Regions from separate parts of the Metabacillus sp. YM-086 genome, predicted to be linked through region 1. Evidence: riboswitches for the same ligand, from Rfam matches in the RefSeq annotation. Region 1 holds a riboswitch; each other region holds the start of a gene.
What was found. Region 1 has a riboswitch for S-adenosylmethionine ahead of mtnW (2,3-diketo-5-methylthiopentyl-1-phosphate enolase). Riboswitches for the same ligand answer to the same signal wherever they lie in the genome.

Region 1 (2,205 bases):
AGCTGTCGCAACCTTTTACAGAAGAGAGTACGGAGTGGAGGTAGATCCTGCTAGTGAAGTAGCGATTCTATTCGGAGGAAAGGCTGGGTTAGTTGAGGTTCCTCAATGCTTGTTAAATCCGGATGATGTTGTGCTTGTACCTGATCCTGGATACCCGGATTATTGGTCAGGAGTAGAATTGGCACGTGCCAAAATGGAAGTGATGCCTTTATTAAGCGAAAATCAGTTCCTACCGGATTACAAGAGCTTATCTAAAGACGCTGTAGAAAAGGCGAAGCTAATGTTTTTGAATTATCCTAATAATCCTACTGGTGCTACGGCAAACGAAAGTTTCTTTGAGGAAACAGTTTCATTCGCAAAAGAAAATAACATCTGTGTGGTTCATGATTTTGCATATGGAGCAATTGGCTTTGATGGAAAAAAGCCAATTAGCTTTTTACAAACAACTGGTGCTAAAGATATCGGTATCGAAATTTATACCTTTTCCAAAACCTTTAATATGGCTGGTTGGAGAATTGGTTTTGCTGTTGGAAATCCTTCAGTGATTAAAGCTATAAATTTATTGCAAGATCATATGTATGTAAGTGTATTTAGTGCTATTCAAGAAGCAGCTGCACATGCGTTACTTAGTCCGCAAACATGTGTTGAAGAACTAAATGCACGTTACGAATCACGTAGAAATGCTCTCATTACAGCTGTTCGTGAGATCGGTTGGGATGTTACGGCACCGTCAGGATCGTTTTTTGCTTGGTTGCCAGTTCCAAAACAATTTGATTCTTCTGAGGAGTTTTCTGATTTTCTACTTCAGCATGCACACGTCGTTGTAGCACCAGGAGTAGGCTTTGGTGAATATGGTGAGGGATACGTTAGAGTTGGTTTATTAACATCCGAGGACCGGCTTAGAGAAGCTGCCGATAGAATTAAGGCCCTTAATCTTTTTTAAGACATTACGCCTTAATTTTTTCCTCTTGACAGTAGAAGTGAGATCTGGCATAATCCATATTAATTTCAAAAATGAACGTTTCGTTCTTATCAAGAGCAGGTGGAGGGACTAGCCCAATGAAGCCCGGCAACCGACTTAACTTAGGTTAAGCACGGTGCTAATTCTTGCAGCATTCGCTGATAGATAAGGAGATTGCTTATTACTTATGCATTTAGTAACCTCTTTGATCTATCAAAGAGGTTTTTTTTATTTAAAAAAACAGAAAAAATAGAAAAGGAATGTTATGCATAAACTAAATAAAGATGATAGAATTAGTACGATAAATAGAAAGATTCAGAAAACGTGATATATAGAAAGTAGGGTTTTAAGTGAGTGAAGTCATTGCTACATATCTTGTACACGATGCTAAAGGAGATTTACATAAAAAAGCAGAAGGAATTGCTTTAGGATTAACGGTTGGTTCCTGGACAGATCTTCCATTACTTGAACAGGAGCAACTTAAAGCTCATAAAGGTCGTGTTCTAGAGGTCAGTCAGCTAGAATCTTGTGACAAAACAAATCAATTTTTAGGAAAAATCGTAACTAAAGGAATAATTAAAATTGCTTATCCGAGTATAAATTATTTTCATGATCTCCCCGCCATATTAACAACTGTTTTCGGAAAGCTATCTCTAGACGGTGAAGTAAAATTACTTGATTTAGAGTTCTCGGAAGTTGTGAAAGCAGCGTTTCCGGGGCCGAAATTTGGTGTACAAGGAATTCGGGAATTAGTCGGTGTTTATAATCGCCCTTTATTAATGAGTATTTTTAAGGGTGTAATTGGTCGTGACTTACAATATTTAAAAGATCAGTTAAGACAGCAAGTATTGGGTGGGGTTGATTTAGTAAAAGACGATGAAATTCTGTTTGATAATCCATTAACTCCATTCGAGGAGCGAATTCTTGCTGGTAAAGCGGTATTAAACCAGGTGTTTCAAGAAACTGGACATAAAGCTTTATATGCTGTGAATTTGTCTGGTAAAACATTTGATCTTAAAGATAAAGCTAAAAAAGCTTCAGAGCTTGGTGCAAATGTTTTGTTGTTTAACGTATTTGCATACGGGTTAGATGTACTACAAAGCTTAGCAGAGGATCCGGATGTAACGGTGCCTATTATGGCTCACCCTGCTGTGAGCGGAGCTTCTACTGCATCCAGCTTATATGGATTTTCAAGTTCACTTTTACTAGGTAAGCTATTACGAATATCTGGTGCTGATTTCTCT
Region 2 (2,205 bases), on a different contig from region 1:
TTATAAAACTTGGAACTTTTTAACAGGCTATGACCAAGCGGACATTGAATCTTTTACTAATATAAGTTTCTTAGCACCCGCTGCAAAGCTCGAAGGCTCAACTCAATATGTACACAGTACTTCGATTTTTCTCATGAAAGGCAGTCAAATTCTAGAACAATACGATGGAGTATCTAACGTACCATTTGAAAAAATAATCGAAGATATCAAACTATTACAATAATTCTATTGCATTCTCCACTTGAATAAGGTACAGTAATAAAAAGTTAAACATTTTAAAAATTTCATATATTTCTTATCAAGAGAGGCAGAGGGACTGGCCCTATGAAGCCTCAGCAACCGGTTCATAACGAGTGAAGATCTGGTGGATTGATGATAGATAAACTCTAAGTAAGTTTTTCACAGCACCGACAGGAAATGAAAAATGAATGGAACAAAGTGCTCTTGTTTGTAACAGGCATTTTTCATTTTCTGTCGAGGTTTGCAGAGCAAGCCGCAAGCACTTGCGTGCTGTGAAAAAGCTATACAACACTAATTATGAGTTTACTTATTAACAACACCATACAAAGACTTCTGCGAGTGCCAAGGTGCTAAATCCAGCAAGCCACACCAGCTTTATGCTTGAGAGATAAGAAGAAGCGCACTTAACGACACAGTCTTCTTCTTAACGAGGAAGACTTTTTATTTTGCTTTTTTTAAAACATGTACGCTTTCTCTCATGTACATATTGTTAAATTTAAATCTTAGGAGTGACAAACATGAGCAAAAGAATTGAAACGAAATTAGCACAAATCGGAAACCGCAGTGAAAATGTTACAGGTACAGTTAACCCGCCAATTTATTTATCAACAGCCTATCGTCATGCAGGAATTGGAGAATCTACTGGATTTGATTATATCCGTACAGGAAATCCTACAAGACTTTTAGTCGAAAAAGCAATCGCAGACCTTGAGCATGGCGACCGTGGCTTTGCCTTCAGCTCAGGAATGGCCGCGATTCAAACAATTATGGCCCTCTTCCAAAGCGGAGACGAACTGATCGTTTCTTCTGACCTTTACGGTGGAACATACCGCCTCTTTGAAAGAGAATGGAGAAAATATGGATTATCATTTCAATATGATGATTTCACAAATCCCGTTGAAACGGAAAAATTGATTAATGATAATACAAAGGCTCTATTCATTGAAACGCCTACAAACCCATTAATGCAGGAAGCCGACATTAAAGAACTAGTAGCAGTTGCAAAAAAGCATAACATACTCGTGATTGTTGATAACACTTTCTATACACCACTTCTTCAAACGCCAATCTTAGACGGAGCGGATATTGTGATCCATAGTGCCACGAAATATTTAGGAGGACACAACGATGTTCTTGCAGGCTTGGTTGTAACAAAAGGTCAGGAATTAAGTGATGAATTCTTCCAACATCAAAACGCAATCGGTGCAGTTTTATCCCCATTTGATTCTTGGTTATTAATGAGAGGGATGAAAACTTTATCCCTTCGTATGAGACAGCATCAAGAAAATGCTCAAAAGGTAGCGGCATTTTTAGAAGAGCATGAAGCTGTACTTGATGTACTGTATCCTGGTAAGGGTGGAATGCTTTCATTCCGTTTACAAGATGAAGCATGGGTAAATCCGTTCCTGAAAAACTTGAAAACAATTACTTTTGCAGAAAGTCTAGGTGGAATCGAAAGCTTCATTACGTATCCAGCTACGCAAACACATATGGATATTCCTGAAGAGATTCGAATCGCAAATGGTGTCTGTAACAAGCTGCTACGTTTTTCAGTAGGTGTTGAGCATGCAGAAGATATTATTGAAGATTTAACACAAGCATTTCATGCAATGAAAGGAGCGGAAGCAGTTGAGCAATCATGATTGGTCATTTCAAACAAAGCTACTTCATAACGAGTCAAAGGTTGATCGTGGCACAGGATCGGTAAGTGTGCCGATTCATCATTCCTCTACTTTTCATCAATTTGATATTGATGAATTTGGGAAATATGATTATGCACGCTCAGGAAATCCCACGCGTGAAGCGTTGGAAAGTGCGATTGCGGAGCTAGAAGGTGGATCTCGTGGATTGGCGTTCTCTTCTGGTATGGCAGCTATTTCTACCGCGTTTTTATTGTTATCACAAGGAGATCATGTACTTGTAACAGAGGACGTGTATGGTGGAACTTTCCGTATTATTACAGAT
Region 3 (2,205 bases), on a different contig from region 1:
GCAATAATGTTCACATCAAAATTTTGAAGCAAACCGTATTCCGTTTGAATTAAATAAATTACTTTTGGTATACCATAAAAAACAAGATAAATCTGCACCAACAATGGTGTACCTCTAATAAAAGAAACGTAAAAAGAAGAAATTGCCTTTAATACTGGAACTTGATAGATTTTTATAAGTGCTGTGGCAAGTCCAATAAATAAACTTATAATTAATGAGCCTACCGCAATGCCAATTGTAATTGGTAACCTTGCAACAATAGCAGGAAAGCTTTCTATTAAAAAACCAATATCTAATAAATTTTCCATTTTGAATTCCCTTCTTCAACCTTATTCAGGGATATATTCTCCACCAGTCCACTTTTTCGAAAGTTCAGCTAACGTTCCATCTTCTTTCAGTTGCTTAATAACAGGATCGACCAGTGCTTTTAATTCCTCACCCTGCTTCTCATCTTTAAATACAATTCCCATATCATCTTGAACGATAGGCTGTCCAACAATCTCTACATCAAGATCATATTTTTCCAAAACCGTATTAATCATGATTGGATCATTAACATAGGCATCAATGCGTCCATTTTGTACATCTTGTAAAATCTCTGAAGGAGTACCACTTTCGCTATATTTTAGAATAATGTCATTTTCAGCTTTCTTATTATGTTCTTCTAGCAAAAGCGTATAAGAATCGCCAGCCAACGCTCCGACCTTTTTACCCTCTAAATCTTCTATTGACTTAATATCTGTTCGACCAGATTTCACAACAATGACGGTTTCTGCAGCAAAATAAGATTCATCTGTAAATAAGTATTTCTCTTCACGTTCTGGTGTTTTTGCTATTTGATCTGCAACTGCTTGAATTTTATTTGATTCTAATGCAAGAAACATACTATCCCAAGGTGTAGCAACAAATTCAAACGTATAACCATCTAGCTTTTTATCAATTTCCTTCACTACGTCAATATCATATCCAGTAAGTTCATTGTTCTCATCAGCAAAAGCAAAAGGTGGATAATCATTTTGTGTTCCAACTAAAATGACTTTATCACCTGTTTCTTCTTTTGCAGTTTCTTTTGATGAACAACCACTTACTATTCCAGCTAAGCCTAATAGTGCAATCATCGGTACAAGTAATCGAGATTTTCTTTTCATTTCATTGACTCCTTTTTTCATTATGATGTAAATATTAATTCTCACTAAATTCATAGGAATAATAGTGCTATTATAACGAATAGAATTGGTATTGCAATGATTATTTTAAATTTTATGTAAATTTCGAATTATTATATACAGCAATTTAGTCTTCTCGGTTCTTTTATCAAACAAAAAAGCCTCCTTCAATCAGAAAGAGGCTTTTTCTATCTAAACCTTATCTCTCAGAATGAAACACTCTGCAGGAATTAGCACCTTTCATAAATGATGGTTGCTGGACGTCGTCGGGCCTGTCCCTCAGTCTCTCGTGATAAGATATTCAGTTTTTAGTATAGTATGATATTATTTAATATTAAGACTATTGTCAAACAATTTTTTATTAATATCCCATTTTTAGCAGAATTCCTATAAATTTAACCATTTAAAAGTCCAGGAATCTATTAAATTTTATTATTTTAAACATTGTAACATTACAACTGATGAAAGAGATAGGAGGCACATAGCTTGGAAAAGAAACACATTTTTGACGTAGCAATCATCGGTGCAGGAACGATGGGAATGGCAGCTGGTGCCTTTTTAGCACAACAGCAAGTAAAGACTGTGTTAATTGATGCCTTTGACCCGCCGCATAATCGTGGAAGCCACCATGGAGATACTCGAATGATTCGGCATGCCTATGGTGAAGGCAGACAGTATGTAAGCTTAGTTAAACGTGCTCAACAATTATGGGAGGATTTAGAAGCACAAACTGGCTATAAGATCTTTGAGAAAACAGGTGTTATAGGACTCGGACCAAAAGACTCTGCATTTCTACAGGAAACAATTGCTGCTGCAAATAAATATGAATTGCCATTAGAGGTACTTACTAGCAATGAGGTGAAGAGAAGGTGGCCGGGATTTTCTGTTCCAGAACATTTTATTGGATGCTTTGAAGCAGAATCAGGGTTCATTTATAGTGAAAATGCTATTCAAGCCTACAAAGAAATCGCTATTCATCATGGAGCACAGCTTGAGACAAATACTCCTGTTCAGCAAATTGAAACAGATCATAAATCTT
Region 4 (2,205 bases), on a different contig from region 1:
GAAGAAGATATTATGCATATTGGTGAACGTTTTTATCGTGCAGATAAAGCAAGGAACCGTAAAGAAGGCGGTACTGGGTTAGGACTAGCTATTGTAAAACAATTAGTTCTTTTGCACGGGGGTAGAATGGAATTCAATAGTAAGCTCGGCAAAGGTACTACGTTTACGCTTGTATTCCCAAACGAACTTGGCTCCAACAAAAAAGGTCTGATGTGAACATTCACATCAGACCTTTTATACCTTATTGTAATGCAGCTTTATTTAAAGCATCTGCTTTATCTGTTCTTTCCCAAGGAAGATCAAGATCATTACGGCCAAAATGTCCGTAAGCTGCAGTTTGTTTGTAAATAGGACGTCTTAAGTCAAGCATTTTAATAATCCCAGCAGGACGTAAATCGAAATTACTGCGAACAACTTCTACTAATACTTCTTCAGAAACTTTTCCTGTTCCGAACGTATCAATTGAAATAGATACTGGCTGTGCTACGCCAATTGCATATGCTAATTGAACTTCACATTTATCAGCTAAACCAGCTGCAACGATGTTTTTCGCTACATAGCGAGCTGCATATGCTGCAGAACGGTCAACCTTTGTTGCATCTTTACCAGAGAATGCTCCACCGCCATGACGTGCATATCCACCGTAAGTATCAACAATGATTTTACGTCCAGTTAATCCAGCATCTCCTTGTGGTCCACCAATAACGAAGCGACCTGTTGGATTAATAAAGTATTTTGTTTCTTCATCAATTAATTCTGCAGGAACAACAGGATTAATAACATACTCTTTTAGGTTACGTTGGATTTGCTCAAGTGTAACTTCAGGATGATGTTGAGTTGAAATAACAATTGTATCAATACGAACTGGTTTATTATTTTCATCATATTCAACAGTTACCTGTGTTTTTCCATCAGGACGTAAGTATGGAAGAATTTCATCTTTACGAACCTCTGTTAAGCGACGTGATAATTTATGTGCTAACGAAATTGGAAGTGGCATTAATTCTTTTGTTTCATTACATGCAAACCCGAACATTAAACCTTGGTCCCCTGCACCAATTGCTTCAATTTCCTCATCTGACATTTGACCTTCACGAGCTTCTAGAGCTTGGTCTACACCCATAGCGATATCTGCTGATTGCTCATCGATTGATGTTAATACAGCACAAGTTTCCGCATCAAAACCATACTTAGCACGAGTGTAACCAATGTCTTTGATTGTTTCACGGACAATTTTTGGGATATCTACATACGTACTAGTTGTAATTTCTCCTGCAACTAACACTAAACCAGTAGTAACAGAAGTTTCACACGCTACACGTGCATTTGGATCTTTTGCAATAATTGCATCAAGAATTGAATCTGAAATTTGGTCACAGATCTTATCTGGATGGCCTTCTGTTACAGATTCTGAAGTAAAAAGACGTTTTTTAGACATAATTAAAAGCTTCCTCCTCATATTCATGTTCATTCATTTGATCCGGAACTCTTCCCAAAGTATGACCTTTAGAAAATCACGTTGGCATATTTTGTGAACAGAAGTATTATGTACCTTTACCACATGCTTGTCCTGGTAAAACTCTAATGAAGAATACTTTTTTCTGTTATCAAAAAAAACCTTTCCCATGTGAGGAAAGGTTTATCATCGTTCATCGCCTTTCGCTCTTATCGATCAAGGGCTTTCGCCTTGCTTCAGGTTAGCACCTTTGCGTCGGAAAATGTCGTTCTAGATTGCGTCGGTTTAACATAGTTCCACAGATTGGTCTTTTTTGCCTAAGCAAGCTATCGCTTGCTTGAATGATGCTCTCGCATCATTCTTGACCTAAGAAAAACACAACATGAATCAAAACGAGTTTTGATTCATAACGTGCTTTTCTTAGGTCAGGCAAAAAAACTGTTCAATAAAACTATATAATTAGTGCGCAGTCGCCGCTTTCCTTTGATAGCAGGTTGCTGGGTTTCATAGGGCCTGTCCCTCCACCAGCTCGGGATAAGAGAATCCGTTCAAGGACATATCATAGCGCACTAACCTATTGGTGTCAACAAAAATCGACAACTATTACCATTGATTTATTAAAATATTTGATAGATGTCTATCACTATTGTGTCCCATATCCTATAGAAATATAAATATCAATTGTTTTTCTACATTGTGCTAGTGTGATGTGTTGTACAAAGCTTAAGTTTTTCTAATAGCAAAATATT

Region 2: it holds a riboswitch for S-adenosylmethionine, as region 1 does, so the genes downstream of both, ACEWK1_RS05920 (methionine biosynthesis PLP-dependent protein) here and mtnW (2,3-diketo-5-methylthiopentyl-1-phosphate enolase) in region 1, are expected to answer to the same signal.
Region 3: it holds a riboswitch for S-adenosylmethionine, as region 1 does, so the genes downstream of both, ACEWK1_RS14695 (transporter substrate-binding domain-containing protein) here and mtnW (2,3-diketo-5-methylthiopentyl-1-phosphate enolase) in region 1, are expected to answer to the same signal.
Region 4: it holds a riboswitch for S-adenosylmethionine, as region 1 does, so the genes downstream of both, metK (methionine adenosyltransferase) here and mtnW (2,3-diketo-5-methylthiopentyl-1-phosphate enolase) in region 1, are expected to answer to the same signal.

Annotation. Positions count from the first base shown of each region.
Region 1 is NZ_JBLUOI010000002.1:52,470-54,674, forward strand. It holds gene ACEWK1_RS01155 (pyridoxal phosphate-dependent aminotransferase) at 1-943, shown strand, start outside; SAM riboswitch class I at 1,027-1,133, shown strand; gene mtnW (2,3-diketo-5-methylthiopentyl-1-phosphate enolase) at 1,312-2,205, shown strand, end outside.
Region 2 is NZ_JBLUOI010000009.1:17,564-19,768, reverse strand. It holds gene ACEWK1_RS05925 (SCO family protein) at 1-223, shown strand, start outside; SAM riboswitch class I at 293-635, shown strand; gene ACEWK1_RS05920 (methionine biosynthesis PLP-dependent protein) at 759-1,883, shown strand; gene metC (cystathionine beta-lyase) at 1,870-2,205, shown strand, end outside.
Region 3 is NZ_JBLUOI010000032.1:14,718-16,922, forward strand. It holds gene ACEWK1_RS14690 (amino acid ABC transporter permease) at 1-308, opposite strand, end outside; gene ACEWK1_RS14695 (transporter substrate-binding domain-containing protein) at 330-1,148, opposite strand; SAM riboswitch class I at 1,363-1,465, opposite strand; gene solA (N-methyl-L-tryptophan oxidase) at 1,653-2,205, shown strand, end outside.
Region 4 is NZ_JBLUOI010000025.1:44,940-47,144, reverse strand. It holds gene ACEWK1_RS12545 (sensor histidine kinase) at 1-216, shown strand, start outside; gene metK (methionine adenosyltransferase) at 242-1,438, opposite strand; SAM riboswitch class I at 1,663-1,997, opposite strand.